One region of the Brevibacterium oceani genome, then DNA from elsewhere that is predicted to be linked to it. Evidence: riboswitches for the same ligand, from Rfam matches in the RefSeq annotation. Region 1 holds a riboswitch; each other region holds the start of a gene.
What was found. A riboswitch is a leader RNA that binds a small molecule or an ion and turns the genes downstream of it on or off. The one in region 1 is predicted to bind thiamine pyrophosphate.

Region 1 (7,540 bases):
ACGGTGCATTGACCGCCGCGGTCCACAGACCCGGGTTGATGCCGACGATGAGCAGCCTCAGCCCGGCAGAATCGATGGGCAGAATATCGTCGATCGCGTTCGGATCGTCGGTCGCGAAAGCTGCGAGATCGTCCTTCGTCGGTTTGCGACCGCCCAAGGGGGAGGGACGACGGTTGCTGACTCTGCTGTTCTCACTCACGTCTTTCACACTACCGTCGTACCATGAGCCACGAACATGTGACACCTCGGCGAGGCGAATCATCACCCTTCCACTTCGACGACCGGTGGAGCTTGGACGCCGACGTCGACACTGTCTGGGCCGTTCTCGAACGGGTGGATGAGTGGCCGCAGTGGTGGCCGGGACTTGCCGCGGCCGAACCCGTCGGGAACCAGCTGCGATCGGGCAGTCGAGCGCAGATCGTCGTGCGCACACCCATCGGGATGCCGCTGCGATTCACCATCGAGGTCGATGCCCTGCAGGCTCCGAATCGGGTCGCGCTCCGTGTCGACGGTGATCTGCGCGGCGAAGGCGTGTGGACCTTGAGCGAGCACGAGGGGACCACCCGCGTCGACTCCCATTGGTGTGTGACTCCGACGAGGACGATGATCAGAATCCTTCGACCTGTCGCGAGCCTCATGCATGCGATCGTGATGCGAGCCGGTGAGCGCGGTCTCGCGGCGAGACTGACCGATCCGACACCTCACCCATGACCGATCGCCGATCATGCATGACCCGGCGCCGAGGATGTCCGAGCTGGACCGATTTCAAACACGAAGCTGCCTGACTCGGCACCGAGGCCTGTTCAGCTCAGGTTCAGACCTGAGTCGCCCAGGCATCGATGCCGCCGGCAAGCGAGCGCAGTCGCACCCCTGCCGGGGCCGTGCCGGCGAGGATCCCGACGGCCTCTGCTGAGCGGGCCCCCGCCTTGCAGTGGATGACGAGGTCGTTCACGGTAACGTGATCATGCGCCTCGCCGTCGATCACTCCGCTCAGCGCATTCCACCCCCGGTCGCGGATGAGCGCCAGAGGCACATGGACGGAGCCGGGAATCGAGGACGACTCCCGTTCCCAATCCTCACGCACATCGACCAGCATCACCTGCTCACGGGAGTCGACCAGCTCGGTCGGTTCGATCTCTTCGACCCCGGAACCCACACCGGACGAAGCGGTCGCCGCACACGCGGCGGCCACCTCGGCGAGGTCGGTCACCGCTGGCCGGTCGGGATCGGAGGAGAACCGCAGCGTCGAATACTCCCCGGCCAGAGCGTCGTAGCGCAGCAGCCTGCCGATGAACGGTTCGCCGATGCCGCAGATGAGCTTGATCGCCTCGGTGGCCATGGCCGACCCCACAGTCCCGCACAGCACCCCGAACACACCGCCCTCGGCGCAGTTGGGCACCGAATCGGCTTCCGGGATGTCGGGAAACAGGTCGCGCAGCATCGGTCCGTGCCCGGGCACGAACGTGCTCACCTGCCCGGCGAACCGGAAGATCGTGCCCCACACCAGCGGGGTACCGGTGAGTTCAGCGGCATCATTGGACAGATACCGGGTGGCGAAGTTGTCGGCCCCGTCGATGACGACGTCGTGGGATGCGAAGAGTTCGAGAGCGTTGTCCGGGGTCAGCCGGCCCGCAATCGGACGCACGTGCAGCGTCGGATCGAGCCGGTGCAGAGCCGCGGCCGCCGAGTCGACCTTCGGCCGGGCCACGTCGGCGTCGCGGTGGATGATCTGGCGTTGGAGGTTCGACGATTCGACCACATCGTCATCGATGACCGTCAGGGATCCGATCCCCGCGGCGGCCAGATAGCTGAGCACCGGTGACCCGAGGCCACCGGCCCCGATGACCAGCACCGAGGCGGCCCGCAGCCGCCGTTGACCCTCGAGTCCGATGCCCGGCAGGCTGAGGTGTCGGGCGTAGCGTTCGATCTCCTCGCGGCTCAGTGCCTCGACCGGTTCGACCAGAGGAGTCAGCCCAACGCCGGTCACTGCGCTGCGACCATTCCGTCGAAGGTCGACGATGCCAGGGCCAGAGACCGCTTCGGGATCCGACCCGCACCCGCGGCCAGATGCCCGGATTCCACGGCCAGAGCCATCGCCCGCGCCATCGCTGTCGCATCGTGGGCACGGGTCACGGCCGAAGCCAGCAGGACGGCGCTGCAGCCGAGCTCCATGGCCAGGGCGGCATCGGAAGCCGTGCCGACACCCGCATCGAGGATGATCGGCACTCCCGCCCGGCTGACGATGGTCTCGATGTTGTGCGGGTTGAGTATGCCCAGGCCGCTGCCGATCGGGGCGCCGGCCGGCATCACCGCCGCCACGCCCGCGTCCTCGAGTCGTTTGGCCATGGCCGGGTCGTCATTCGTGTACGCAAAGACAGTGAACCCGTCGAGGACGAGTTCCTCGGCGGCGCGGAAGAGTTCGACCGGATCGGGCAGCAGAGTGTCTTCGTCGGCGATGACCTCGAGCTTCACCCAGTTCGTCTCGAGCGCCTCTCGCGCCAGCCGCGCGGTGAGCACGGCATCCCGAGCGGTATAGCACCCGGCCGTGTTGGGCAGGATGCGGATCCCCAGGCGCTGCAGCAGGGTGAACACCGACTCACGGGACGCCGCGTCGAAGCGACGCATCGCCACCGTCGTCAGTTCGGTGCCCGAGGCCAGCAGCGCGTCTTCGAGGATGCTCAGCGAGCTCGCCCCACCCGTGCCCATGACCAGGCGTGAGTTGAGGTCCACACCATCGATCGTCCAGGTCATGTCAGCCTCCCTGCACAGCGGTGACGATGTCGACGGTGTGCCCGTCGGCCAATGCGAAATCGGCCCAGCGGCCGCGGCGGACGACCTCTCCGTCGACGGCCACGGCGATGCCCAGGCGGCCCCCGTCGGCCGGTGTTCCGTCGGCACGGAGGTCGCGTCCGGTGGTCACCGCGACGAGGTCGAGCACCGAGGCTGGTCCTCCCAGTTCTCGTTCCTCGCCGTTGACGACGATGGTCGGTGCGTGGGCAGTGTCGGTCATAGTGTGCTCCTGTGCAGGGGCGTTGGGTGGAGGACGGATGAGACAGCGGACGATCCGTCAGCGGACGGTTCGGCAGAGTGCTGGTCGGCAGAGAACCGCCCAGGGGAGACGGAATCGAGTGCTCCCGCGGGCAGCCAGTCGGGGGTGAGTCCCACGGCCAGTTCGGCACCGAGCCGTCCGCCGAGTGGGGCCAGCAGGATGCCGTGCCGGAAGTACCCGGTGCTGACGAGGCAGCCGTCATCGATGCGACCGACGATGGGCAGGTCATCGGGCGAACCGGGGCGGGCACGCGTGGTGATGTCGGTGATCTCGCAGTCGAGGATGCCGGGGACGAGGCGCTGACCGTCCTGGAGGAGCCGGTGGACGGCTCCGGCATCGGTGCCTTCCCGACCGTCCTCCCGGGAACTCGCCCCGAGCACGAGCTCCCCGTCCTCGCGGGCGACGATGTAGACCGGCCGGCCGTTGACGAGTCCGCGGACCGTGCCGTGCAGCAGAGGTGTGAGTGCGGCCGGCGATCGCAGACGCAGAACATCACCCCACACCTTCCGCAGCGGCAGAGACGGCATCCCGGTGATCGAGTCCGCCTCGGCGCCGGCGGTGATGATGACCTGATCGGCTGTGAGTTCGTCGCCGCCGGAGAACCCGACGCCCACGGTGATTCCGTCTCGACGGATGAGCCGGGTGACCTGTCGGCGGACGGTCGTGGCCGACACGACGGACAGCAGGGCGGCCGTCACCCGTCGGGGGTCGATGGACTGGTCGTCGGGGATGCGCACGGCACCGGCCACCGACGGTGACAGTGTCGGTTCGAGCTCCCTGGCGCGGGACCCGGTGATGAGTTCGGTGGTGAAACCGGCGGCGGTCTGCGCGGTGCGCAGCTCGCGCAGAGCCTGCAGATCGGCACGATCCCCGGCACACACCAGGGTCCCCGAGTCCGTGAGCCCGAGATCGGCACCCGCGGCGCTCGCCACCTCAGCGGCGAACGACGGATACATCTGCGCCGACGCGCGCATCAGCGGGTACAGGGGAGACTGACCCCAGACCACCTCGGCGGCGGGGGCGAGCATCCCCGCAGCGGCATGCGTGGCTCCCTGCCCGGGAACGGGATCGATGATGGTGACACCGGCACCGAGGCGGCGCAGATGCCACGCTGTCGACAGGCCGATGATTCCGGCGCCCACGACGATGACATGCATGGATTCTCCCTCCGGCGGCATGATCCGCATCAGGTCTGACGGTCGGCTCTTACGCCCTCTCAGCCTCGTTGGGAGGCTCCCGCGAACTCCTCTACTCTATGACCATGACCTCCGATATTCCACCGCACCCTTCAGGCTCCGAATCGAGAAGAGCCTGGCGGGACGCCCGGTTGGCCGAAGCGCGCCTGTACCTGTGCACCGACGCCAGGACCGCCCAAGGCGATCTGCCCGAGTTCCTCGACGCCGCATATGCCGGGGGAGTCGACATCATCCAGCTGCGCGACAAGACCCTCGAAGCCAGGGCCGAGATCACAGCCCTCGAAGTGCTCAAGGCCACCGCGGCCCGGCACGGGAAGCTCTTCTCGGTCAACGACCGTGCCGACATCGCCCTGCTGACCGGCGCCGACGTCTTCCACGTCGGACAAGGCGACCTCACCAGCGCTCAGGCGCGCGCCGTCCTCGGACCCGACGTCATCCTCGGTCGCTCCACCCATTCGCACGAGCAGGCGCTCGCCGCCGACGCGGACCCGGAGACCGACTACTTCTGCGTCGGCCCCGTGTGGGAGACGCCGACGAAACCCGGCCGCGCTGCCGTCGGCACGGGCCTGCTCGGCACGGTGGCCGCCACGGCGCGCACCCCATGGTTCGCCATCGGCGGCATCGCCGTCGGGTCGCGCCTCGACGAGATCCGTCAGGCGGGCGCCACGCGCACCGTGGTGGTGCGTGCGATAACCTCGGCTGGCGATCCCGCTGCGGCCGCACGGGAACTCAAGGAGGAATTGGGATGAGTGAGATCATCGAGGGCAGCACCGGCACGGGTGCGGACGAACAGGGCGCGAACGAGCTGGCCTCGCGCAGGCCGAGCATCCTCATCGCCGGGGCCGGAGCCACGGGTGGGGCATTCGGCTCCTATCTGCTCGAAGCCGGTCGCGATGTGACGTTCCTGCTGCGGGAGGCGAAGGCGCAGCGGATCCGCGCCGAGGGTCTGCGTTTCGTCTCACCGGGCAACGACCGGACGAACACCGTCGAGGTCGTCACCGCCTCAGAGCTCGCCGAGGGTGCGCGCACCTACGACCTCGTGCTTGTGGCGGTCAAGGCGGGCGGCCTCGAGTCTGTCCTCACCGACATCCGTCCTGCCGTCGGAGAGGGGACGAGGATCATCCCGTTCCTCAATGGGATGGCCCAGATCGATCGGCTGCAGGCCGACTACCCCGGGCAGGTGCTCGGCGGACTCGTCAAAATCGTCGGCACCATCGACGGCGATGCGGTCCACCAGCTCACGGACATGGCCGTGATGACGATCGGCGACCTCAGCGAGGGAGAGGTCCCCACCGACGTCGCCGCCGTCCTCGACGTGCCCGGTTTCCGACTCCAGGTCATCGACGACATCACGGACGGGCTGTGGGAGAAGTGGATCTTCATCGCCGCCGCCGGAGTCGTCACCTGCCTGTTCCGGGCTCCGGTCGGAGCGATCATGTCAGCCGGCGGTCACGATCATGTGCTGCGCATCATCGACGAACTCGAGGCGGTCGCCGCAGCAGCCGGTCACGCGGTATCCGAGAAGTCCCATGCCGCCACCGTCTCGATGCTCACCGGCGAGGGCTCGTCATTCACCTCGTCCCTCTACCGGGACGTCACTGCCGGTCTGCCCAGCGAAGCCGAGCACATCCTCGGTGATCTGTCGCGCAAGGCCCGGGACCTGGGAGTGGACACTCCGCTGCTCGATCTCACGCTTGTGCAGCTGCGGGCCGGAGAAGCGCTGCGGCGTCCCTGACCTCAGCAGTGCCGGTGCGCAGCATCGCCAGGTACGGTTCGCTGGGCTGAGTGTGCTCGACCTCGCCCGAACCGTGAGCGGCGGTGAAGGTGACCATGGGCACGCCGTCGACGTCGTCGACGACGAGCAGCGTCTCGTAGCCGCCGGGGCCGACGGAATGCGAGGCACCGACGGGCAGGTCGAAGACGAGGGTCTCCAGCGGGCCGCCGGGTGACGGTCGGCGGTGCATCTCCTGCGCCGCGACATCGGCGAACTGTTCGGCACTGATGAGATACGCCTTCGCCGGGGTCGGCCCGGTCAAGGTGTGGTCGTAGAAGGCCATCCCACCTCCCCACACCTTCGACTCACCGGCGAAGTAGATGCGGCCGGGCAGTTCGACTCCGGCCTCCTCACCGGGCAGGGTCCCGTCCCTGGCACCCGGATAGGTCACATGCGCACCCGGTGGCCGACCGCCCTGCAGGTAGCAGGCGAGGCGATCGCGGGCCATGTTCGATCCGTAGCTGACATACCAGACATGCGTATTCGACATCGTCTCCATGATGCCATTTCGGTTCCGGGGCGCGTCGACCCGGGCCGTGGACCGGCGCGCCCTGACCTGTCGGACCGCGACCCGTCGAGTTCCGCTGCGACGGAGACGTCGGAACACTTCTCCCGCGGCAGCGGTGGACAGCGCGATGCCGATGCCGACGGCGACGCCGAGCAGCGGCTGATCGTCGAACGCCGTGCCGCCGAACAGGCCGATCCCCGTCGAATAGAGGGCCCAGGCCAGACTTCCGAGTCCGTCCCAGAGGAGAAAGCCGCGCAGGGAGAAACCGAGCATCCCCGAACCGACAGTGGTGACGGTCCGACCCCCGGGGATGAATCGACCGGCGATGAGGGCAGAGCAACCCCGGCGAGCGAAGACGGACCGGGCGGACTCGACGATCCCCGAGGCGTGCTTGGACAGCCGCACTCGCCGCAGTCGTATCCGTTGCATTCGCGATCGGACGAAGCGACCGACCAGGTGAGCGGCCAGGTCCCCGACCATAGCCCCGATTGCGGCGGCGAGCACGAGACCGGCCGGATAAGGCACCCCGGAAGCGGCGAAGGCGGCAGCGCTGATGAGCAGCGTCTCCGAAGGGACGACGGGCACCAGAGAATCGAGGCTCGCGGCGACGGCAATGAGCAGGTAGACCCACGGCGAGGTGAGGACGGTGGAGAGCAGCTCGAATGCGAGATCCATACTCATCCACGCTAGGGACTTCGCCGAGGTGGGGGTATGCGGTCGAGCGCACGACGCTGACGAACGACCGGGGACACCTCTGCGGAAAACCGGAAGTGGAGTCTGCGGTCTGACCCCTGTGAGCCCGGGTGGCGCGTTGCTACGATCGATCCATGCCCTGGCCGAGTTCACTGACTGCGCGCATTCCCCGCGAATCGCGCATGCTCGCCACCCGGTGGGTCCATTCGCTGCTCGGAGTGTTGTGGGGCGGACTGCTGTTCCTGCCGCTGCTCGTCGCTGCGGTCTTCTCTCCGGCCTCGAGATTCGCCGTCCGGGTCCGCGGCTGGGAGCTGGCCCGA
Region 2 (7,540 bases), 1.2 Mb from region 1:
ACCCTTTGTCATCCAAACTACCGCAAAGGATAGGCTGGGGAAATGAGTGAATCGCACCCGAGCCCCGACACCGCCGCGCAGACGGTCGCCGACCTCACAGACTTCGTCAGCGCCTCCCCCAGCTCCTATCACGCGGTCGCCACGGCTGCCGCACGCTTGGACGCGGCCGGGTTCTCCCGCCTCGACGAAACGCTGACCTGGGCGCTGACGCCCGGGTCCGGGCACTACGTCGTCCGCGACGGCGCGATCATCGCGTGGATCAACCCCACGACCACCGCCGAGGCTGTCCCAGGGTTCCGCGTCTTCGGTTCCCACACGGATTCCCCCGCCTTCAAACTCAAACCCGGCGAGGAGTACATCGCCGAGGGCGTGCGCCAGGTCGGCGTCGAGATCTACGGCGGACCGCTGCTGAACTCGTGGCTCGACCGCGAGCTCGCCTTCGCCGGCCGCCTCAGCCTCGCCGACGGTCGTGTCGTGCTCGCCCGCACCGGCCCGATCGCCAGGATCCCGCAGCTGGCCATCCACCTCGACCGACAGGTCAATGATGGTCTGACCTTGGACAAGCAGCGCCACACCGCACCGGTGATCGGCCTGGCCGACCTCGCCGAGGCCGATGTCATAGACCTCCTCGCCGCCTCCGCCGAGGTGGGCCCTGAGTCGGTCGTCGGACACGACGTCTACACGATCCCGGCCCAGGAGCCTGGCCGTTTCGGTGCACGTGAGGAGTTCTTCGCCTCGCCGAGGTTGGACAACCTCCTGTCCGTCCACGCCGGTGTCAGCGCGTTGGCCGAGGTCGATGCCGATGGTCTCGATGCGATCGCCCTGTTCGCCGCCTTCGATCACGAGGAGATCGGGTCGAACTCGCGGTCGGGTGCGTGCGGACCTTTCCTCGCCGACGTCACCGAACGCATCATCGCCTCCCTGCTGCCGAACTCGACGCGCAGCGACTACCTCGCCGCTCTTGCTGCTTCGGTGTGCGTGTCCTCGGACGCCGGGCATGCCGCCCACCCGAACTATCCGGAACGGCACGATCCGCATGTCCGCCCCCGCCTCGGCGGTGGCCCGCTGCTCAAACTCAATGCTCAGCAGCGCTACGCCACGGATGCCGTGGGCACGGCGGTGTGGTCGCGGGCGTGCGCAGCGGCCGGGGTCGACTACCAGGACTTCGTGTCGAACAATGCGATGCCGTGCGGGTCGACGATCGGCCCGCTCACGGCGACCAGGCTGGGCATGACGACCGTCGACGTGGGGCCGGCCCTGTACTCGATGCATTCGGCCCGCGAGATGGTCGCGGTCTCCGACGTCGTCGCCCTCGGCGCAGTCGCGAAGACGTTCCTCCAGGGAGCCTGACCACGCGCCTGGCCAGGCCTGCCCCACCGCTTCGGCACGCCCGCCCCACGCGCGTCGTTCAAGATGCAGCACTTCTGTCGATCGGCCCACGAACCGAAGTGTGCGCGCCCGCTTGATCGAGGCTCATGCGGCGTCGTTCAAGGCGCAGCGCGGATATGTGCCTTCTCATCGAACTCGCCACCGCCGTTCAAGGCGAAGCGCTTCTGTCGAACGGTGCGAGGCTCCACAAGTGCGCTCCGCCTTGAACGAGCGGCGCGGGCCGAACGAACTGCTCGAGCTGCCCCGCCCATTCCGCCGCGCTTGTCCTCATCACAGCAGTCGTGATACGAATTGCACGACCCCACGGGAGCCCACTGCAAGGGCTGAGATCGGACTGGATCGTCCGAGACCGTAGAACCTGATCCGGTTGATACCGGCGTAGGAAGTGAGGACTGCAGATGACTGCATTCACCCCTGAAACAACTGCCCCTGCCACGACTTCGCGCAACGCGTCCGACCCACAGGCAGACCCCACCTTGCACAATGCATCCGCGCCGCTCGATGGCCCAGCAGCCTCCGACAACACCGCTGCGGAATCCGAGGCCCGCGAAACGTTCACCCTCGAGCAGTATTCGACGCATTCTCCGGCGTGGCTCGAGGACGCCGAGCACGACATCCGCGTGCCCGTCACCCGCATCGAACTCGAGGACTCCAACGGACGGGCCAACGACCCCGTCGAGGTCTACCGCACCGTCGGTCCGGGCAGCGTCCCCGAGGAGGGACTGCCGGCACTGCGGTTTCCGTGGATCGACTCCCGCCTCGACAGCGAAACCTACGAAGCCCGCGGCCACCTCATCGCCGATGACGGACGTGCTGCCGTCCGCCGAGGTGCGCCCTCGCAGCAGTGGAAGGGTCGAAAACCGGTTCCTCGCCGTGCCAAGCAGGGGCGGACGGTCACCCAAATGCACTACGCCCGCCAGGGCGTCATCACCCCGGAGATGCGCTTCGTCGCCTTGCGCGAGCAGTGCGATGTCGAGCTCGTCCGCTCGGAGCTCGCCGCCGGCCGTGCGATCATCCCGAACAACATCAACCATCCCGAGTCCGAACCGATGATCATCGGCAAGGCCTTCCTCGTCAAGATCAACGCGAACATCGGCAATTCCGCGGTCACCAGCTCCATCGCCGAGGAGGTGCAGAAGCTGCGATGGGCCGCAAAGTGGGGCGCCGACACCCTCATGGACCTCTCGACCGGAAACGACATCCACACCACCCGGGAGTGGATCATCCGCAACTCCCCCATCCCCATCGGCACGGTCCCGATCTACCAGGCTCTGGAGAAGGTCGACGGTGATGCGAACGCGCTGACCTGGGAGATCTACCGAGACACCGTCATCGAGCAGTGCGAGCAGGGCGTGGACTACATGACCGTCCATGCCGGTGTGCTGCTGCGCTACGTGCCCCTCACGGCCGATCGGGTCACCGGAATGGTCTCCCGCGGCGGATCGATCATGGCCGGCTGGTGCTTGGCGCACCACGAAGAGAACTTCCTCTACACCCACTTCGATGAGCTGTGCGAGATCTTCGCCCGCTACGACGTCGCGTTCTCACTCGGCGACGGGCTGCGGCCGGGCTCGATCGCCGATGCCAACGACGCCGCCCAGTTCGCCGAGCTCGACACCCTCGCCGAACTCACCGAACGCGCGTGGGCTCACGACGTCCAGGTCATGGTCGAGGGGCCAGGACACATTCCGCTCCACCTGGTCCGCGAGAACGTCGAACGACAGCAGGAGCTCTGCCACGGGGCGCCGTTCTACACCTTGGGTCCGCTGGTGACCGACATCGCGCCCGGCTACGATCACATCACCTCGGCGATCGGGGCGACCGAGATCGCCCGCTACGGCACGGCGATGCTCTGTTATGTCACCCCGAAGGAGCACCTCGGCCTGCCCGACCGCGACGACGTCAAGACCGGGGTCATCACCTATAAGATCGCCGCTCATGCCGCGGATGTGGCAAAAGGCCACCCGGGCGCGACGGCCAGGGACGATGCGCTGTCGAAGGCACGGTTCGAGTTCCGGTGGCGCGATCAGTTCGCCCTCGGCCTCGACCCGGAGACCGCCGAGGCGTTCCACGACGAGACGCTGCCCGCGGAACCGGCGAAGACCGCGCACTTCTGTTCGATGTGTGGGCCGAAGTTCTGCTCGATGCGCATTTCTCAGGACATCCGAGACACCTACGGCAGCGCCGAGGCGCAGGCGGCCTTGGCGGGGATGCAGCAGAAGAGCCGCGAGTTCCTCGCCTCGGGCGGCAAGGTCTACCTCCCCGAACCGACGATCGGCCCAGACGAGGGCTGAGCGCGAGATCTGCCCACCTCGTTCAAGGCGTGGCGCGGATATGGACCGCTCCCTCGGACTCGCGGCTCCTTCCCAACGTCGTTCAAGGCGCAGCGCATCTGTCGACCGGTGCACGAATCGACAACCGCGCTGCGCCTTGAACGAGCGACAGACAGGAGAATACTGCGCACCTCATCGCACCTCGGCACTGCACCGCACCTCGTCGCTTCGCCGCACCTGGTCGACGCACCGCACCTTGTCGCCGCATCTCCCCCATCACCACACCTCGTACGGCTTGACCGCAGAATTTACAGACTTGTAAGTTCAAAGCGTGGACCTGTCCCCATCGGGCGAGCGCATTCTTCAGACCGCCACTGCCCTCTTCTACGCCGAAGGTGTCAACGCCATCGGTGTCGACCGCATCGTCGCGGAGTCTGGGGTGTCGAAGCCGACGCTCTACGCGCAGTTCGGGTCGAAGTCGGGGCTCATCGCCGAGGTGCTGCGACGCCGGCGTGAGACGTCTGAGTCCGGCATCGCCGAGGTTCTCGCAACCTCGGCTAGCTCCCCCGGCGGTCGCGTGTTCGCCCTGTTCGATTGGTTCGTCGAGGATCATGCCAAACCGGGCTTCCGCGGGTGCCGTCACACACTCGACGTCCACCTCACCAGCCGCTTCACCAGCCACAACGCCCGCCAGAACATCACCAAGCCAAGGAGACTCGATGACCGAAGCACTCGCCGCCGGACTCACGCACCGCATGGAGTACACCGTCCCGCCGGAGAGGACCGTTCCGCACATCCTCCCTGAGGCACCCGGGTTCGCCGAGATGCCCGACGTCCTCGCCACCGGTTATATGGTCGCCATCATCGAATGGGCATGCGTCGAATCGATCAAGGACCACCTCGGCGAGGATGATCTCACCCTGGGCACCCACGTCGACCTCACCCATCAGGCCCCCACGGTTCCGGGGTCGATGGTGACGATCGATGTCACCGTGACGCACGCGGATCGCCGCAGCCTCGAATTCGCTGTCGAAGCCCGCGACGAGCATGCCGTCATCAGCGTCGGCACGCACAAGCGCGGCATCGTCAGCCGGTCACGCTTCGATGAGCGCATCGCCGCGCAAGCCGGCTGACACAGAGCTGACGCAGACCGCCTCGGGCGAGTACGAGCACACGCCTCCACCAGGACGGTACGCTTCACCGCCTGCCGACTCCACCCACACCAACAGAAAGCACCCACCGATGACCACTCCCGCGCACCAGCCGATCTTCGACTCTCACCTGCACATCATCGATCCGAGCCATCCGCTCATCGAGAACAACGGCTTCATGCCCGATCCCTTCACGGTCGCCGACTACCAGGCTCGCATCGACGGCCTCGGCATCGCCGGCGGCGCCGTGGTCTCGGGATCGTTCCAGGGCTTCGATCAGGGCTACCTCGCCGAGGCCCTGCAGGCGCTGGGTTCGAGCTATGTCGGAGTCACCCAGCTGCCCCCGGAGACCAGCGACGGCGTCATCAGGTCGCTCGACGAGGCCGGGGTCAAGGCGCTGCGCTTCAACGTCGCCCGCGGTGGGTCCGCCACCCTCGACGACCTCGACCGCTTCGCCCGTCGGGTCCATGACCTCGTCGGCTGGCACTCCGAGCTCTACATCGACGCGCGCACGATCGATGAAGACCTCAGCGCGAAGATCGCCGCGTTGCCGGCGGTGAGCATCGATCACCTCGGCATGCATGCCGACGGACTGCTCAACCTCCTGCCGCTCGTCGAACAGGGGGTCAAGGTCAAGGCCACCGGGTTCGGACGGGTGGAGCTCGACCCCGCCGAGGTGGTCCGGCGCATCGTCGACACCGACCCGAGTGCGCTCATGGTCGGCACCGACCTGCCGTCGACCCGGGCGAGGCGGCCTTTCGCCGACTCCGACTTCGAGATGATCCGCGAGGCTCTCACCCCTGACGAAGCCGACGCCGTGTTCTGGGGCAACGCAGCGGCGTTCTACCTCGGCGAGGGTGCTTCCGCCTGAGCTCTCCGTTTGGGCCCTCAGTCTGGGCCCTCAGCCTGGGCCCTCAGCCTGGGCCCTCAGCCTGGGCAACGAGCACCCCGCGAAGCGCGTTGATTTCGAGCCCTCGTTCAAGCCGAAGCGCACATTTCTCGCCCCCGAACCGCTCTTGCCGCTCGTTCAAGGCGGCGCGCACTTTTCGAACGGTCAACGAGTCGACATCCGCGCTGCGCCTTGATCGAGCACCGGGCAGCGTTCTCCGGTCGCCGAACAGCGTCCGGCGGGCAGAAATCCGCGCTGCGCCTTGAGCGAGCACCGGGCGCCGGGCAGCGAGCACCGGACACCAGTCGTCGAACAGCGGCCTTCGATCACGAGCACCGAGCCGAGGCTCCGTATGACTGGCAATCGTGGGTGGTACATCCCGTAGCATGGCTGGGATGAGCTCCCAACGATCGAATCTCGCGGACACACTGCACGGACTCGACGGCCGCAGCTACGGCAATCTCAAGCAGATCCGCGGGCGCTACCGATTCGGGCCGGTCACCCTGTTCGTCGACCGCGTCCAGGCCGACCCTTTCGCCTCACCGTCGAAGGTGCGCGTGCGCATCGAGCATGCCGATGCGAAGCTTCCGCCCGAGCTGATCACTGATCGACAGGACCGCATCGCCGCCGCCGACTACCTGCTCCGTGCCGGCAATACCGCGCTGGGACGTTTCGACCGGAAGGCGATCATCCTCGGCCGCCCCGGTCAGGAGGTGCTCGAGCGCACGAACGTGCGCATCGACGATGCCGGCGTCGAGGCGCGACTGCTGGTCAATCTCCCCGCTCGCGGTCGAAGGATCCTCGGACATCGTGCCGCCGATCTCCTCACCCGGGATCTGCCTGACCTTGCTCGTGCAATGTTCCTGTGCGAGGAATGGACCGACGGTGTCGAAGGGCTCCGCCAGCACGTGCAGCTCCACCGCGATCAGCTGGAACTGCGGGACCACCTCGGCGAGGCCGGCCTGGTCGGCTTCGTCGGCAACGGCGCAATCCTCCCCCGCAGCGCAGGCGATTCGGACGAACCGATGAACCCGGAGCAGGCAGTCCCGTTCGCTTCTCCACCCGAACTCGAGCACACGGCAGAGCTCTCGAGCGGTCGCAGCCTCACGGGCATGGGGATCCCCCGCGGGGTCACCGTCATCGTCGGCGGCGGCTACCACGGCAAATCGACGATCCTGCGCGCACTCGAACGCGGCGTCCATCCGCACATCGCCGGAGACGGGCGCGAATGGGTCATCACCGATCCCGACGCCACCGCAATCCGCGCCGAAGACGGTCGAGCAGTGACCGGAGACGACATCTCGCCCTTCATCGCCAATCTCCCATCCGGCACTGACACGAGAACGTTCTCGACGACGAATGCGAGCGGGTCGACCTCGCAGGCCGCCAACCTCGTCGAGGCGATCGAGGTCGGCGCGCGCACGCTGCTCATCGATGAGGACACCTCGGCGACGAACTTCATGATCCGTGACAGTCGGATGCGCGCCCTCATCCCCGCCGAGCGGGAGCCGATCACCCCGTTCGTCGACAGGGTCCGGCCGCTGCTCGACCGTCGGGGCGTGTCCACGGTGCTCGTCGCCGGCGGCTCGAGCGCGTTCTTCGAGGTCGCCGACCATGTCATCGCACTCGACGCCTACGTCCCGCGCGACGTCACGAAGCAGGCGCACGAACTCGCGGGCGTCAACCCCGACGCACTCGCCGACACCGCCACGGATGACGGTTCCGTCCGCCAGCCGGCCCCGCGGTTTCCGACGGCGAAGGCCCTGCGGCCGGCATCGAAGACGAAGTCCGCACGGGCCAAAGGCACGGACCGGATCCAGTTCGGCAGAGCTTTCATC
Region 3 (7,540 bases), 1.4 Mb from region 1:
GCCCTGGCCCGGGCGGTCCGCCCTGACACCGTGCTCGTGAGCCTCGGTTATGCGAACAATGAGATCGGCACGGTCGCCGACGTCACGAGCCTCGCCGGCATCGCCCACGAGGCGGGGGCGCTGTTTCACACGGATGCGGTGCAGGCCGCCGGCTGGCTGCCGCTGGCCGGGCTCGGCGTCGACGCGCTCAGCCTGGCCGGGCACAAGGTGGGGGCGCCGAAGGGCATCGGGGTCGCCGCGATCCGTGCCCGCATCCCCGTCGAACCTCTCATCCACGGCGGCGGTCAGGAGGCGGGGCGCCGCTCGGGCACGGAGAACGTGGCCATGGCCGTCGCCCTCGCCACGGCCCTCGAACTCGCCGAGGCGGAGCGGACCGAAGCCGCCGAACGTGTCCGAGCCATTCGCGATGATTTCATCGCCGAGGTGGTTGGCGCCGTCCCCGGTGCGTTCCTCATCGGCAGCGCCGAATCGCGCTCACCGAACCATGCGTCGTTCTGCTTCTCTCGCACCAGCGGTGAGGCGGTGCTCCTCGAACTCGAACGCCTCGGCGTCACCGCGTCGAGCGGATCGGCGTGCGCGGTCGGCGACGATGAACCCTCGCATGTGCTCACGGCACTGGGGATCGCAGCGGAGGTCGCGCAGACGAGTGTGCGCTTCACCTTCCCGTCCTCGATCACGGCCGAACAGGGTCGCGCCGCCGCCCGCGCCGTCGTCTCGGCAGCAGAGAGTCTGGCATCGTCGTTCGCGTGATTGCGACCTCACCGACGGGTGACTTTGACCACGGTGCGCTCAGCAAGTGGGATAGCCCCTATCTTTCTCCGTGATTTGGGGCGAGACTGAGAATGTCGAATCGAACCGGGTGTGAGGGGGCCGCCATGGATCTGCTGATACTGTTCATGATCGCTGTGATGTTCACGACCGTTGTGTTCTTCATCGGTCGGTTCGCCTGTCCGAAACATGACCGCGTCCCCCTGATCGAGGTCGACCACGTGCTGCTGTGGACGACGCTGCGCCGCGGCTGGCACGCTCTCGGGTCTTTCGGTCCGATGACGCACTACCCGGACGACCCGGCAGGCACCGCTCGCGCGTGAGGTCCTGAGCCACTGAGCCACGCGCGTAAGGCCCTGAGCTACGTGCTCGGTGCCCAGATCCGCGCCAGTGAGGCACTGAGCCGCCGACTTCCCCCGTTGTTAGAGTGGCAGGATGCCTTCCTCTTCTCAGCCACGCCGGAACTCGCCCGGAGAGGTCGCCGCGCTCGTCTTCGCCGTCGGTTCGATGCTCGTACTCACCGGTGCGGCGGTGTGGTTCTGGATTGTTGCGCCCGAACCGGTGCCCAGTCATTTCGATGCCGCGGGTCGGGCCGATGACTGGTCGTCGAAGGCAGGAACCTTGGGAATTCTGCTTCCGCTGGGCCTCGGCATCTCGACGGTCTTCTCGATCCGGTGGATCTGGGAGCGAGTGCCGGCGGCATTCCTCAACATCCCGCACAGAGACTACTGGCTCGAAGCGGGCAATCGCGGTTACCTCTTCGACTGCCTCATGGAGTTCATGCGCATCACCGCGGGCCTCGTCGCACTGCTGTTCGCCTCGGTGCTCGTCATTATCATGCACGAGGCGCGCAGCTCGACGGTGCCAGAGTGGATGACGTTCGTCCCGACCGCGGTCTTCCTCATCGCAACGGTCTTCGCCGTGTGGCGACTCCTCCACAGGCTCCGCCCGCCGAGATGACCGATGGAGCCGATCGCGTCAGACGGTCGCGTCCTGCGGCAGGAAGACGGAGACGTCCCAGTTCTGCATCGCATGCGCCGAGGCCCAGAAGTGCAGTTCGTACACGCAGGCCTGTTCGAAGGCCGCGCGCATCCGGGAAGCCTCCTCGCTCGGGGCCTTCGCGAGTTCCTGTTCGAGGATCTGCACCGCGTGGCGGGTCGATTCGTCGAAGTCAGGCGAGTCGTAGGTCTGCACCCAGGTGCGGTACGGATGGTCCTCGGTCATCTGTCCGGCTTGTTCGACGAGCACCTTGCCCATGTGGGCATAAACCCAGAAGCACGGCAGCACACCGGCCACGCCTTCGCCGTAGGAGCGACTGGCAGCCGTGGCGATGAGGAAGGACACATACCCGAGCGTCGTCGGTGAAGCCTTGAAACGGGAACCTGCCTCGTTGAGTTCGGTCAGGGCGGTCGCCAGCCGCGAATCGGCGAGCAGCTCTTCGTGCATTCCCTCTTCCACGGTGATCGCTTCGGCGGCCGAACCCGCCCAGAATCGGGACTCGTCACGGTCGACGGTCTTCGCGGCGAGGAACGACATGGCCTTCGCGTAGCCGTTGAGGTAGAGGCTGTCCTGGGAGATGTAGTTGACGAAGGCGCGCGCGTCGAGGCTGCCGTCGGCGAGCTGAGCGAGGAACGGCAAAGCCTCGATCTCCTCGACGATCGGGCGGACACGGTCCCAGAGCTGGGCAGTCAGTGGTCCGGCGGAGAAGTTGACGGTCATGGGAACTCCTTTGTACTCGTGCGACGTGGGTGTGTTCGTGTGCTGTGTGTTCGTGTGACGTGGGACGGTGATTCGCAGCGAGGTGAGTGCTGCTCTGGGCTGATTTGGTCAGGTCTGGACTGGTCAGGTCTGGACAGGTCAGGCGGGTCGGCCGCGGACGATGTCGACCTGGTGGTCGACGGGTCCGTGCGCTCCCTCGGGATCGAGGCTGACCTGCCAGTCAGCGGCCGATTTCAGGGCCCTGGCGAGGTAGTCGAGGGCATTGCCGACGGCCTCGCCGAGGAGGTCCGGCCCGATCGCTGTACGTTCGCGGCCGAGGACGGCCACCTCGGCGGTGATCGCGGCCGAGAGGGTGCACCCGGTTCCGTGTGTGTTCGCAGTCGCCACGCGGGGGTGGGTGAACTCGCGGATCTGTCCGTCGCGGGTGGCGAGGATGTCGAGCACGTCCCCGTCGCTGCCGTGCCCGCCCTTGAGCAGGACGGCACCCGGACCACGCTCGAGGAGGCGAAGCGCCTGGTCACGCATCTGTTCGGAGGTCTGCGCCTCGGGTTCGTCGTCGGAGAGGAGCAGTGCCGCCTCGGGGAGGTTGGGGGTGATGAGGTCGGCCACGGGCAGCAGGTGGGTACGGACCGCGTCGACGGCGTCGGCCTCGAGGAGACGGTGTCCGGAGGTCGCGACCATCACCGGATCGACGGTGTAGAATCCGAGCCTGCCCTCGGCGGCGCGGGCGACGACGAGCTCGACGAGGGACCGAGTGCCGAGCATCCCGGACTTCGTGGCGTCGATAGGCATGTCGGTCAGCACCGAGTCGAACTGGTCGGCGACGAAGTCATCGTCGATCGGGTAGACCCGGGACACCCCGTGCGTGTTCTGCGCGACGAGGGCGGTGATCACGGTCGTGGCCAGGGTCTTCCGGGCGGTGAAGGTCTTGAGGTCGGCGTGGATGCCGGCGCCGCCGCTGGGGTCGGTGCCGGCGATGGACAGGGTGATCGGCGGGCGCGTGCTCATGCTTGGTGCCCGCCCGATCCGTCAGTCCATGAGGATGCGTCAGTCCATGAGGATGCGTCACTTCCCGTGGCCGACTCATCACCGTCGGCGAAGGCTGCGAGCAGCGCTTCGGCCGCGGCGGTCGGATCGTCGGCCGTGCAGATCGCCGAGACCACGCAGATCCCGATGAGTCCGCGTCCGCGCAGCTCAGGGGCTCGATCGAGGCTGATCCCGCCGATCGCGACCGCCGGGATCCCGGCCTCGGTGACGAGTTCGCCGAGGCGGTCGGGTCCGATTCCCTCGGGTGCGTCGGCCTTCGTGGTGGTGTCGAAGACCGGTCCGATGCCGACGAGGTCGACGACGCCGGAGTCGCGGGCCGCGGCGAATTCGGTGCTGTTCGCGGCCGAGAGACCGATGAGCGGTGCCTCGCCCAAGGCGGCGCGCACCTCGGCGACGGTGGCATCAGTTTGGCCGACGTGGATGTGGATGTCCTCGCCTTCGTCGATGAGGCGGCGGGCCACCTCGACGCGGTCGTTGAGGACGACCGGCACGGTGCGGTCGGTGCCGCGGGTGGCGGTGTCGACGGCGGCGATGACCTGGCGGGTGAGCGAGTAGAAGTCCCCGTCGTCGATGTCCTTGTCGCGGACCTGGACGATGCCGACTCCCCCGGCGACGGCGGCCTGCACGGTCTCGGCGACGGTGCGGCCGGCCGCTTTGCACTGGGCGGAGTCCGTGACGAGGTAGAGGCGGGTGTCGATGCCGGCGAAGCGGTCGGTGGCGTGCACGCTGTCGGCGATGTGCGCGGATCCGGCGGTCATGCTTGGACGCTTTCGCCGGCATCGAGCACGCTGAGGCTCACCCGCGCCTGCGCGAGCTGGTCGCCGGTGACCGCATGGAGCGCGTCGAGGAAGTTCACCGAGTAGCTGCCCGGCCCCTTCGCCCCGTCGGCGGCGAGTTCCCCGGCGACCGCGAAGTGGGCGTGCGCGGCGACCACGGCTTCGAACCTCGCCGAGGCGGCTCCACCGTCGGCGGTGTGCTCGCCTGCGTCGACGGCCGAGGCGTCGGCATCAGGATCGGCCAGTCCGCTGCGGGCGGCGGCGAGGTAGGCGCCGGTGACGGCACCGAGGGAGCAGCCGGTGCCGATGACCAGCGGCATGAACTCGCAGCCTCCGTCGATGCGGGCGACGTGGTCGGTGCCGTCGATGTGGGCGACGACGGCGTCGGTGGGTCCGGAGACCGCGACGATCGCGCCGGTCTTTCGCGACAGTTGAGCCGCGGCGGGAAGGACGGCGTCGACCTCGTCGGTGGAGTCGACTCCGCGTCCGCCGAGGCCGACTCCGGCCAGTGCGGCGATCTCGGAGGCGTTGCCGCGGATGGCTGTCGGGTGGTCGGCGGCGGCGCGGCGGATGCGCGAGGTGCGGAAGTCGACGGCGCCGACGCTGACGGGGTCGAGGACCCAGGGTTTGCCGGCGGCGTTCGCGACGTCGATGGCGGCGTCGGCGGCAAGCAGCTGATGGTTCGAGGCGGTGCCGAAGTTGATGAGGATTCCGCTCGCGATGCCGGCAAATTGTCCGGCGTCGGCCTCGTGGTCGAGCATCGCCGGGGAGGCACCCACGGCCAGGAGCACGTTCGCGCTGAATTGCTGCACGACAGTATTCGTGATGCATTGGATGAGCGGGTTGGACGCACGCAGTCGTGCGTTGGCAGAACGCAGGTCGAAGTCAACCATGACGATCCCTTCGCTAGTATGGCCCAGATCAGGTTCGATGGGTGTTCTCTCAGCCTCGGTGTCCTCCATGCGCAGCTCTTCGGCGCGAACGGATCCTCATGAGGCACCCCATGTCATTGGCTCCGACTGTATCAGCCCGGCCGAGGCACGGCGACCACGCGCCTCGCGCTTCCTCCCAGTTGACCTATTGTCCTGAGGCCACTTCGCCGACCGCTCAAGTCAGCGACGCTGTACCGCGCTATGCGGTGAGCGGTCGGCGGCAACTTGAGCGGTCGGCAAACGGCAGACGACAGTGACCACCTATCCCCGGCCGACGTACCTCTGGCCGCGGCGGCTGAGCGCGTCGATGACGACGGCGGTGAGCAGGACGAGCGCGGTGATGATCTGCTGCGCATCGGAGTTGAAGCCGATGAGGTAGAGACCGTTGTTGATGGCACCGACGACCAGTGCACCGAGCACTGCCGCCCACGCGGTTCCACGACCTCCGAAGAGTGAGGTGCCGCCGATGACGGCCGCGGCGATCGCATTGAGCAGGTCCTGCGTGCTCACCAGCGTCGATCCCGCATTCGTCGTCACGCCGGTCTTGATGAAACCGAACAGTGCGGCCAGGACTCCGGCGGCCATGAACACGCTGATGCGCACCCAGGTCACACGGATGCCTGCTCGCCGGGCCGCCTCGACCTTGCCGCCGACGGCGTAGATCGAGCGGCCGTAGCGGGTCTTACGCAGCACGAGGTCGATGACGATGGCGATGACGATCATGAGGAAGAACGGCATCGCCAGCCCGAAGTCCTGGTTGACGAGGATGAGGAACCCGAACACGATCGCAGCCAGCAGCACGATGCGCACGATCACCGAGGTCCAGCTCGGTGCATCCAGCCCTTCGCGGTGCCGACGCAGCTTCGAATAGATGATGCCGGCGCCGAAGCCGATGATCGCGATCGCACCGAACACGTACGCCCAGATAGCCGGGAAGTAGAAGCTGGCGAAATCGAAAGCGAAGGTGTCGGACATCGACAGGTTCTTCTGCGTGCCCAGGGTCGTCAGCGTCAGACCGGTGAACGCGAGGAGACCGGCCAAGGTGACGACGAACGCCGGAATGCCGACGACGGCGAAGAACCAGCCCTGGATCGCACCGACGACCAGCCCGAGCAGCAGCATGATGATCAGAGCAAGCGCCGGCGGCACACCTTGCCGGACGACGAGCACACCGAGCAGCGAGGCGGCCAATCCACCCAGCTGCGCCAGCGACAGGTCGATCTCACCGAGCAGCAGGATGAGGTTGATGCCCAGCGCCAGGATCGCGAGGAACGCCACCTGGGTGGAGAGGTTGACGAGGTTGGCCGGAGAGATGAAGTTGGAATCGGCCGATTGGAAGACGATGACGATGACGACAAGAGCGAGGATGACCGGGAACGACCCGAGCTGGCCCTCTTTGACGCGGCGGACGAACGTACCGACGAGTCCTTCGGAAGAGATCCTCTCGTCAGTGATGAAGGAATTGCGGGTCATCGACGTTCACCCCTCCGTGCCGCGCGCTTGGTCACGACGTTGTCACTGGCTCCCGTGATCGCGGCCACGAGCACATCTGTGCGTTCGTCACCAGGGAAGTCACCGGCGTCCTTGCCCAGGCGCAGCACGTGCACCCGATCGCACACGGCCTGCACGTCGGCCATGTTGTGGCTGACGAGCAGCACTCCCAGGTCGCGTTCCTTCAGCCTCTCGATGAGGTTGAGCACCTCGGCCGTCTGTGCCACACCGAGGGCGGCAGTCGGCTCGTCGAGCATGACCAGGGAGGGTTCGCCCAGCAGCGAGCGAGCGATCGCGACCGTCTGGCGTTGTCCGCCCGACAGCGCCGCGATCGGGACCCGCACACTCGGGATCTTTGCCGACAGGCTGCGCAGCAGCTCCCAGGATTTGGCTTCCATGTCCACCTCGTCGAGCACGCCTCCGCGGGTCTTCTCGTGCCCGAGGAAGAGGTTGGCGACGACGTCGAGGTTCTCGCACAGGGAGAGGTCCTGGAACACGGTGGCCACTCCGGCCTTCTGCGCGTCCTTCGGTGAGGAGAATCTCTGTGCCGCACCATTGATCTGAAGTTCGCCTTCGTCGGCGGCGTGGACTCCGGCGATGACCTTGATCAGCGTTGATTTGCCGGCGCCGTTGTCGCCGACGAGGCCGACGACCTCGCCGCGGCCGACGGTGAGATTGATGTCGGTGAGGGCCTGCACAGCCCCGAAGCGTTTGTTGATTCCGCGCAGTTCGAGCACGGTGTCATTGCCGCCGCCCGGTGCCCGCGAAGCAGCGGGTGCGGGGTCGGGTGTCTCAGATGTCATCTGT
Region 4 (7,540 bases), 470 kb from region 1:
CGAGATCGACGTGGCATTCTGCGCCGGCAACGTCCTGTCCTTCCTTGACCCCGCCTCCCGCCGTCAGACCCTGGGCAACCTCAAATCCACTCTCAAGCACGGGGGACGTTTCGTCTCCGGATTCGGTGCCGGACGCGGCTACGACTTCGACGACTTCGCCGAGGACATCAAGGCCACCGGCATGTTCATCGACCAGAAGTTCTCCACCTGGGAGCTCCACCCGTTTGAGCCGGGAAGTGACTTCCTCGTGCTCATCGCCGAAAGGCTGTGAGCTGGCGCTAGCCGTGACCCCTGAAACCAAATAGCTGAGGAGAAGCCACCATGATCTTCATCGTCGTGAAATATGACGTGAAGCCCGAAAGCGTCGAGAAGTTCCCCGAGGCAGTGCGCGACTTCACCGAGGCGACCCGTGCCGAACCGGGCAACCTGTGGTTCGAATGGTCGAAGAGCCTGGAGAACCCGAACGAGTTCGTCCTCGTCGAGGCATTCACCGACGAAGGCGCCGAGCCTCACGTCAACCGCGATCACTTCGCCGCCGGCCTCGAGGCCATGCGTCCGCACCTGGTCTCGACCCCGAAGATCATCTCCCGCAAGATCGACGGCGAAGGCTGGGACGAAATGGGCGAACTGACGATCGGCTGATCCGTCGACCGCGGTCACCCGAGCGAATAGACTTCTGCCATGGCGACGAAGGCAGTGAACATCGAGTCCATCGAGAAGGCGTTCGGAGAACCGTGGGCCACGACGCGGAAGCGACTCGAAGATGCAGGTGGGGCTTCGGCGATCCATAAGGAACTCGCAGATGCCCTCTACCCGCAGTTCGAGGGCGTCGTCGACAAACACGGCTGGTGGGTCCAAGGTGCGGTCGTCGCCTATGAACAGGAGATCGGCAGACGCGTACCCGGACAGCGAGCCGACGGTACCTTCGACGTCGCCGTGTCCCGCACGATCGCCGGACAACGCAGCGACCTCGTCGCCGCGCTCGCCTCCCACGTCGACGGCACCCTCAACGGCACGGCGCTCAAGGGCGAGCCCCGCACCTCGGAGACGGCGAAGCGGTCTTTCTGGAGGGCGAACCTCGAGGACGGAACCAAGATCGAGATCGCGGCCGAGACGAAGTCCGAGGACAAGTCACTCGTCGTCATCACCGCCTCGAAGCTGCCGAGCCCCGAAGCGCTCGAGGACTGGCGGGCCTTCCTCAAAGGCTTCCTCCCGCAGATCTGATCGTGCCTGGTGGCAGATCCTGCCTGAGCTCTGAGTGTGCCCGAGGCCTGAGCGACTCCGGGCCTGTCAGTCGCCGCCGATGATCGGATTCCACGTGCCCAGGGCGTGAGCGGAGACGATCGCGAGCACGCACACCGCCACCGCCGACACCACGACCACGAGATCACGGTCACCGAACGTCGACCGTCTGCGCCACGTCCTGCCCGGGCGTCCGAACGCGCGGCCCTCCATCGCCATCGCCAGCGTCGTCGCCCGCCGGATGGACACGACGAGGAGGACGAAGACGCCGCCGAACAGACTTGCTGTGCGCCTGGCCAGTGACCCACCGGCGACGCCGCGTGCCCGTCTGGCCATCGACAGCACCTGCCACTCGCTGACGAGCAGACCGAGCAGCCTGCCGGCGGCGAGCACGGAGATCACGACGACCTCGGGCAGGCGAACGTGCTGGATGAGAGCATCGGCGAGATCGCGCGGATCGATCGTCGAGGCGAGCACGATGAGCGGAATCGCCAAGGCCAGAGTACGGACGAAGATCGCCGCGGCCGCCTCCAAAGACGCGGTTGTCATCAGGATCGGACCGAGGTCGACGACGACGGCACCGGTCTTCTCCGCGAGGATCGCCGTGCCCCACGCCGCGAGCAGAGCACCGGCAGGCAGGAACCACAGCCGCCGCAGCGCTGCCCGCAGGTCGAGCCCCGAAGCGGGAAGACCGAGGAGCGTGAACGCGAGGACGACACCGGCAGAGACGAGATCGATGCTCAGCAGCGCCCCGATCATGAGCACGAGAGCCACGACGATCTTCGTCAGCGGATTGCACCGCACCACCGCCGTCGACCTCACCACGGGAATGAGCTGACCGGGATCGTGGACAGGGGCGGCCGCCTCGGCGGTGGCGTTTCTGTCACTCAACGCGCTCACCTCGCACCTCGTCGTGCGCGTCGGGCCGACGAGCAGACCGATCGACCGACGATCCTGTAGACGAATCGGCCGACGCCCCCTCAGGCGCCCCCTCGGTTCCACCGAGGGCGAACCGGCGGGCTCCGATCGCGTCGAGAAAACCGTGATCGTGGCTGACCGCGACCACCGCCGACCCGACGGCCAGCGCGTCGAGGAAGAGTTCGACGAGGCCGGCCCAGGTCAGCGCGTCCTGGCCGAAGGTCGGTTCGTCGACGATGAGAACTGCCGGGCGCGGGGCGAGCATCGCCGCGACCGAGAGCCGACGCTTCTCCCCACCGGAGAGGCTCTGCGGATGCGCTTCGGCGAGGTCGCCGAGGCCGAGGACCTCGAGCAGTTCGGTCACCCGGGACTCGACGGCCTCGGTCGACCAACCGGCCAGCCTGGGGCCGAGCGCGAGTTCGGCGGCCACGCTCGCGGTGAGGAACTGATGCGCGGGCTCCTGGAAGACGATCCCGATCCGCGGAGCAAGGAAGGCGGAGGGCCACCGGTACGGGCGGGCATGCTTCGCGCTCCCGCGCAGCCCCGCCTCGGCGAGGACCTCACCAGTGAACTCAGGGATGAGGCCGGCAAGCGTGAGCGCGGTCGTCGACTTCCCGGCACCATTGGGGCCGACGATTCCGATGGCCTCGCCGGCGCGGATGTCGAGATCGATGCCGGCGGCCGCCGGTACTTTCGCGCCGGGCCGGGCGACGCCGAGGTCGCGCGCCCTCAGCAGCACCTCGCCCTGCATCCGTGGGCCCGTCCGTGCGTCGGTCCGCACGCCCGCATCTGGCCCGGATTCGGAACCCGAGTGAGCAGGGGAGTCGGGGCGGGGCGCCCGACCGGCGCTTCGTAACTCAGCGGCCTCGGGATCCTCGGGCACCCAGATACCGCACTCGCGCAGCACCTCGGCGAGTTCCGGATCCCCGAAGACCTCGCCGGGTGCCCCCTGCGCCACCACGCCCTCGCGCCCGAGGACGATGACAGTGTCGACATGCTCGAGCCACAGCCCGACGCGGTGTTCGACGACGATCATCGTCGCCGAGGTGGCGGCCCGGACGGCGAGGATCGCATCCCTCACGCCCGGGGCGGAGTCCGGATCGATGTTCGCCGTCGGTTCGTCGAGGACAATGACCTCGGGCGACATCGCATGGATGCCGGCCAGGGCGAGGCGCTGCTTCTGCCCGCCGGACAGAGCCGCGGTGGGATGATCCTCACGGAGGTCGAGGCCCAGGGCCGACAGCGAGGCCGGAATCCGAGCCTCGATGTCGTCGACAGGCACGCCGAGGTTCTCCATCCCGAACGCGACATCGTCGCCCACCCGGGAGAAGATCACCTGAGAATCGGGATCCTGGAGCACGAGCCCGGTGTCGCCTCGGCGCGGGTCGGGGGAGCGGTCGCCGATGAGGAGCTCGCCCGTGGCCTCACCGGATTCGCTCGGCAGGACCCCGGCGATCGCGTGGAGCAGGGTCGTCTTTCCGGCTCCGGACGGTCCGAGGAGCAGCACCGTCGAACCAGCCGCGATGTCGAGGTCGAGGGGGCCGACGGCGGGAGCGTCACGGTCGGCATGCGTCCACGAATACCCGCGCGCCGTGATCGGCAGCGCCATCAGCGCAGACGGCCGGAGGCGAACGAACTCAGCGCCCCGGTCTTCGCGATCGCCCGATAGGCGTACCAGGCGCCGATGCCGGAGATGACGAGACCGGAGACGATCGCGCACACCGCGTAGGCGGCCTGGAAGCCGAACTGCCATTCGGCGTTGTACATGATGTTCTCGCTCACCGCCATGAACGCCGCCGCCAGCACCCCCGACAGCGAGGTGACCCACAGGGTGAACCGCTTGTAGCCGAAGGCGGCGAAGACGAGTTCGGCGCCGAGGCCCTGCAGGAATCCCGACAGCAGCACGGTGGCTCCGAAGTGGGAGCCGAGGACGGCCTCGACGATGGCGGCGATGAGCTCGCACAGCAGGGCAGCGCCGGGTTTGCGGATGATCGCCCCAGCCAGAGGACCGGCGAGGACCCACAGTCCGGCGATGAGGCCGATCGAAGGCGGGAACGCCTGGAATGCGAGCTCGAGGACCTTCCAGCTCAGCGCCAACACCCAGAACACCAACCCGACGGCGATGCCGAGCACGGCGGTGGTGACGTAGTCGACGACTCGCCACGACTTCGTCTTCGGGGCCAGTGTGTGGACCGGCGCCGTGGACGTCGTGGATTCGGGCGTGGTGGTTTTCGGCATTGCGCCTCCTCATGCAAGGAGGGGTGAAGAGTCTCGACTTCCTTCGGCGGTGCTAACCGCATCAGGTTCGAGGGTCTGCAGCATCTTCTGCACTCTCAGCGCCCCTGACGGCGCTCCCCTGTCGTAGCCACCACTGTACAACAGGGGAGCGCCCATGCGGAGGTGCCGACTCTCGATCAGCTGGGAACCACCATCACCGGCCCCTCGGCGTGATCGAGGACCCCGCGCGAGACCGAACCGAGCAGTGCGCTCTTGATGCGACCGCGACCGCGAGTGCCCAGGACCAGCAGCTGTGCGCGTCCGCTGGCAGAGGCGAGTACCTCTTTGGGATCGCCCACCGGCACCGAGGTGGTCACCGGCAGGTCCGGGAACTGCTCACCGAGGCCGGCCGCCTCCTTCTCCAGCCCGGCCGCGACTTCCCTCTGTCGCCGTCCCGTGACCTCCGAGCTCAGTTCGAGCTCGGGGTACCAGTAGAGCCATTCCTCTCCCGCGGGCAGCACTGCAACGACCTCGAGGGCGGCCCCACGGACGGCAGCCTCTGCGGCTGCTGTGACCATCGCGACCCGCCCGGTGTCCGAGCCGTCGACGGCGACGACCACGGGCCCATCGGCGGCATCGATGGCCGTGGCGTGATGCGGGACGACGATGGTCGGGCAATGTGCATGCGCGGGAAGGGCGGTGGACACCGAACCGAGGACGCGCCCCATGAAGCCGCCGCGACCGCGGGCGCCGACGACGGCGATCTCGGCCGACGAGCTGAAGGTGACGAGCACCCCGGCAGCATCGCCGGGAGCCGTGCGGAAGCTCTTCGCACCCGGGTGATCACGGACGAGTTCGACCGCCTCGGCGAGGATCTCCTCCGCAGCTCTCTTCGCTCGCTCGTCTTCGGGTTCGCTGGGGATGGAGGCCATGTTCGGATAGATCATCGTCGGCAGCGCATACGCGGTGACGATGGTCAGTGGGATGGACCGGCGGTGTGCTTCGGCGGCGCCGACGCGGACGGCCTGGGCAGCGAGTTCGGAGCCGTCGAATCCGACGAGGACCCCGAGCTCGCGGTTGAGTCCGGACTCGCTCGGACGGGCTTCGCCCGGATGTGTTTCGGTGGGACGCGCTTCGGTCTGGCGGGACTGGGGAGACATCGCAAACCTCTCGATCGGGGCCTGGCCAACCCTGAACGCCGACGACGGCCCCGACATGCGGTATCGTCCGCGTCACCTCCAGTCTACCAACGCAATTCTACGCATTGTAGAAAAACCTGTGGAGGTGGAACCCTGCGTCTCAGATCGGGAAGCCGAGGTGGGTGAGTGCGGCCTTGAGGATGAACTCCTGGCCGTGGCACAGCTCGCTCGTGATGTCGGCGCGCAGGGTCTCCTCGGGGGTCAGCCAGTCGAGGCTGAGCGCATCGGCGCGCGGTGTGCATTCGCCGCGGACCTCGAGGATGAAGCACATGGAGATCGCGTGCTGCCTCGGATCGTGCAGCAGGGACGAGCCTTCGGTGGGGAAGTACTCGGCGATGTGGAACGGCGAGATCGCCGGCGGGATAACCGGCAGCGCCATTGGGCCGAGGTCGTTCTCCGCGTGACGCATGAGAGCCGAGCGGATCGTCTCGTGGAAGCGGATGCGTCCACCGACGACCTCCCTGCCGAGCGTCCCTTCGTCGAGGCTGCGCAGCAGCAGGCCGATGCGCTCGACGTTGCCCGATTCGCCCACCCGCACGGGAATCGCATTGACATAGGGGATCGGCATGCGTCTGCGCACGCGGGCGAACTCCTCGTCGTCGAACCAGTTCTCGTCGAAGTCCAGGGCAGTGCGAGTCATGCAGTCATCGTCCCACATCGTGGGCGCGGGCAGAAGTGCCGCACGACCCATGTTGGTGAACCAGCGCACACGTCGGGTAAAATATCTTGATGTCGAGATAAATTTCCGACCGGCAGGGACCCGCCCACGTGACGTGGCCTACAGTTGTGTCAGCACTTTCCGACCAGAACCGGTCAAGGACTATGAAGGGGTATCCATGATCAATCATGAAGTCCGCACTCATAAGAGCTCAGAGAACCTGGCTCGAGAAGATCAGCTCGCCTGGAAGATCGCAGAAGTCGCCTCCGATCCGACTCCCGTGGACGCCGATGTCACCGAGATGGTCATCAACCGGGTCATCGACAACGCGTCCGTCGCAGCCGCCTCGGTGCGCCGTTCGGCCCCGATGCACGCCCGCGAGCAGGCGCAGACCCACCCCTTCACCCCGGGTGCTGCCATCTTCGGTCTGCAGCTGACCGATCGCTTCTCCCCGGAATGGGCAGCCTGGGCCAACGGCGTCGCCGTGCGCGAGCTCGACTTCCATGACACGTTCCTCGCCGCCGAATACTCCCACCCCGGCGACAACATCCCTCCGGTCCTCGCCGTCGCCCAGCACAAGGGCATCTCGGGCAAGGACCTCATCAACGGTGTGGCCACGGGCTATGAGATCCAGGTCGACCTCGTCAAGGGCATGTGCCTGCACGAGCACAAGATCGATCACGTCGCCCACCTCGGCCCCTCGGCCGCTGCCGGCATCGGCGCCATGCTGCACCTGCCCACCGAGGTCACCTTCCAGGCCATCCAGCAGGCCCTGCACGTGACGACCGCGACCCGCCAGTCGCGCAAGGGCGAGATCTCGTCCTGGAAGGCCCACGCTCCTGCCTTCGCCGGCAAGATGGCCGTCGAGGCCGTCGACCGGGCGATGCGCGGAGAGGGCGCACCGAACCCGATCTACGAAGGTGAGGACGGCTTCATCGCCTGGATCCTCTCCGGTCCCGAGGCCCGCTACACCATCCCGCTGCCGGGTCAGGGGGAGGCCAAGCGCGCCATCCTCGACACCTACACCAAGGAGCACTCGGCCGAGTACCAGGCGCAGGCACTCATCGACCTCGCCCGCAAACTCGGCGGTGAGATCGAGGATCTGTCGAAGATCAAGCGCATCGTCATCCACACCTCGCACCACACCCACAACGTCATCGGCACCGGTGCCAACGATCCGCAGAAGATGGATCCGAGGGCCAGCCGTGAGACGCTCGACCACTCGATCATGTACATCTTCGCCGTGGCCATGCAGGATCAGGGCTGGCACCACGAGCACTCCTACGCTCCCGAGCGTGCCGCCCGA

Region 2: it holds a riboswitch for thiamine pyrophosphate, as region 1 does, so the genes downstream of both, thiC (phosphomethylpyrimidine synthase ThiC) here and thiO (glycine oxidase ThiO) in region 1, are expected to answer to the same signal.
Region 3: it holds a riboswitch for thiamine pyrophosphate, as region 1 does, so the genes downstream of both, thiM (hydroxyethylthiazole kinase) here and thiO (glycine oxidase ThiO) in region 1, are expected to answer to the same signal.
Region 4: it holds a riboswitch for thiamine pyrophosphate, as region 1 does, so the genes downstream of both, J9314_RS05585 (ECF transporter S component) here and thiO (glycine oxidase ThiO) in region 1, are expected to answer to the same signal.

What each region holds. Positions count from the first base shown of each region.
Region 1 is NZ_CP072846.1:1,760,744-1,768,283, forward strand. It holds gene J9314_RS07735 (mismatch-specific DNA-glycosylase) at 1-199, opposite strand, end outside; gene J9314_RS07740 (SRPBCC family protein) at 223-711, shown strand; gene moeB (molybdopterin-synthase adenylyltransferase MoeB) at 815-1,987, opposite strand; gene J9314_RS07750 (thiazole synthase) at 1,984-2,751, opposite strand; gene thiS (sulfur carrier protein ThiS) at 2,753-3,010, opposite strand; gene thiO (glycine oxidase ThiO) at 3,007-4,206, opposite strand; TPP riboswitch at 4,196-4,299, opposite strand; gene thiE (thiamine phosphate synthase) at 4,311-4,994, shown strand; gene J9314_RS07770 (ketopantoate reductase family protein) at 4,991-5,980, shown strand; gene J9314_RS07775 (DedA family protein) at 5,934-7,202, opposite strand; gene J9314_RS07780 (sensor histidine kinase) at 7,355-7,540, shown strand, end outside.
Region 2 is NZ_CP072846.1:583,120-590,659, reverse strand. It holds gene J9314_RS02635 (M18 family aminopeptidase) at 43-1,350, shown strand; TPP riboswitch at 1,684-1,792, shown strand; gene thiC (phosphomethylpyrimidine synthase ThiC) at 1,788-3,683, shown strand; gene J9314_RS02625 (TetR/AcrR family transcriptional regulator) at 3,994-4,467, shown strand; gene J9314_RS02620 (thioesterase family protein) at 4,382-4,795, shown strand; gene J9314_RS02615 (amidohydrolase family protein) at 4,905-5,684, shown strand; gene J9314_RS02610 (ABC-ATPase domain-containing protein) at 6,098-7,540, shown strand, end outside.
Region 3 is NZ_CP072846.1:3,160,529-3,168,068, forward strand. It holds gene J9314_RS14035 (cysteine desulfurase family protein) at 1-750, shown strand, start outside; gene J9314_RS14040 (hypothetical protein) at 876-1,091, shown strand; gene J9314_RS14045 (DUF1648 domain-containing protein) at 1,204-1,728, shown strand; gene J9314_RS14050 (TenA family protein) at 1,747-2,487, opposite strand; gene thiD (bifunctional hydroxymethylpyrimidine kinase/phosphomethylpyrimidine kinase) at 2,626-3,495, opposite strand; gene thiE (thiamine phosphate synthase) at 3,492-4,292, opposite strand; gene thiM (hydroxyethylthiazole kinase) at 4,289-5,203, opposite strand; TPP riboswitch at 5,191-5,324, opposite strand; gene J9314_RS14070 (sugar ABC transporter permease) at 5,504-6,715, opposite strand; gene J9314_RS14075 (ATP-binding cassette domain-containing protein) at 6,712-7,536, opposite strand.
Region 4 is NZ_CP072846.1:1,292,935-1,300,474, forward strand. It holds gene J9314_RS05560 (class I SAM-dependent methyltransferase) at 1-271, shown strand, start outside; gene J9314_RS05565 (putative quinol monooxygenase) at 322-642, shown strand; gene J9314_RS05570 (hypothetical protein) at 682-1,224, shown strand; gene J9314_RS05575 (energy-coupling factor transporter transmembrane component T family protein) at 1,291-2,133, opposite strand; gene J9314_RS05580 (ABC transporter ATP-binding protein) at 2,126-3,769, opposite strand; gene J9314_RS05585 (ECF transporter S component) at 3,769-4,398, opposite strand; TPP riboswitch at 4,420-4,528, opposite strand; gene J9314_RS05590 (universal stress protein) at 4,575-5,537, opposite strand; gene J9314_RS05595 (DUF4916 domain-containing protein) at 5,677-6,216, opposite strand; gene J9314_RS05600 (MmgE/PrpD family protein) at 6,413-7,540, shown strand, end outside.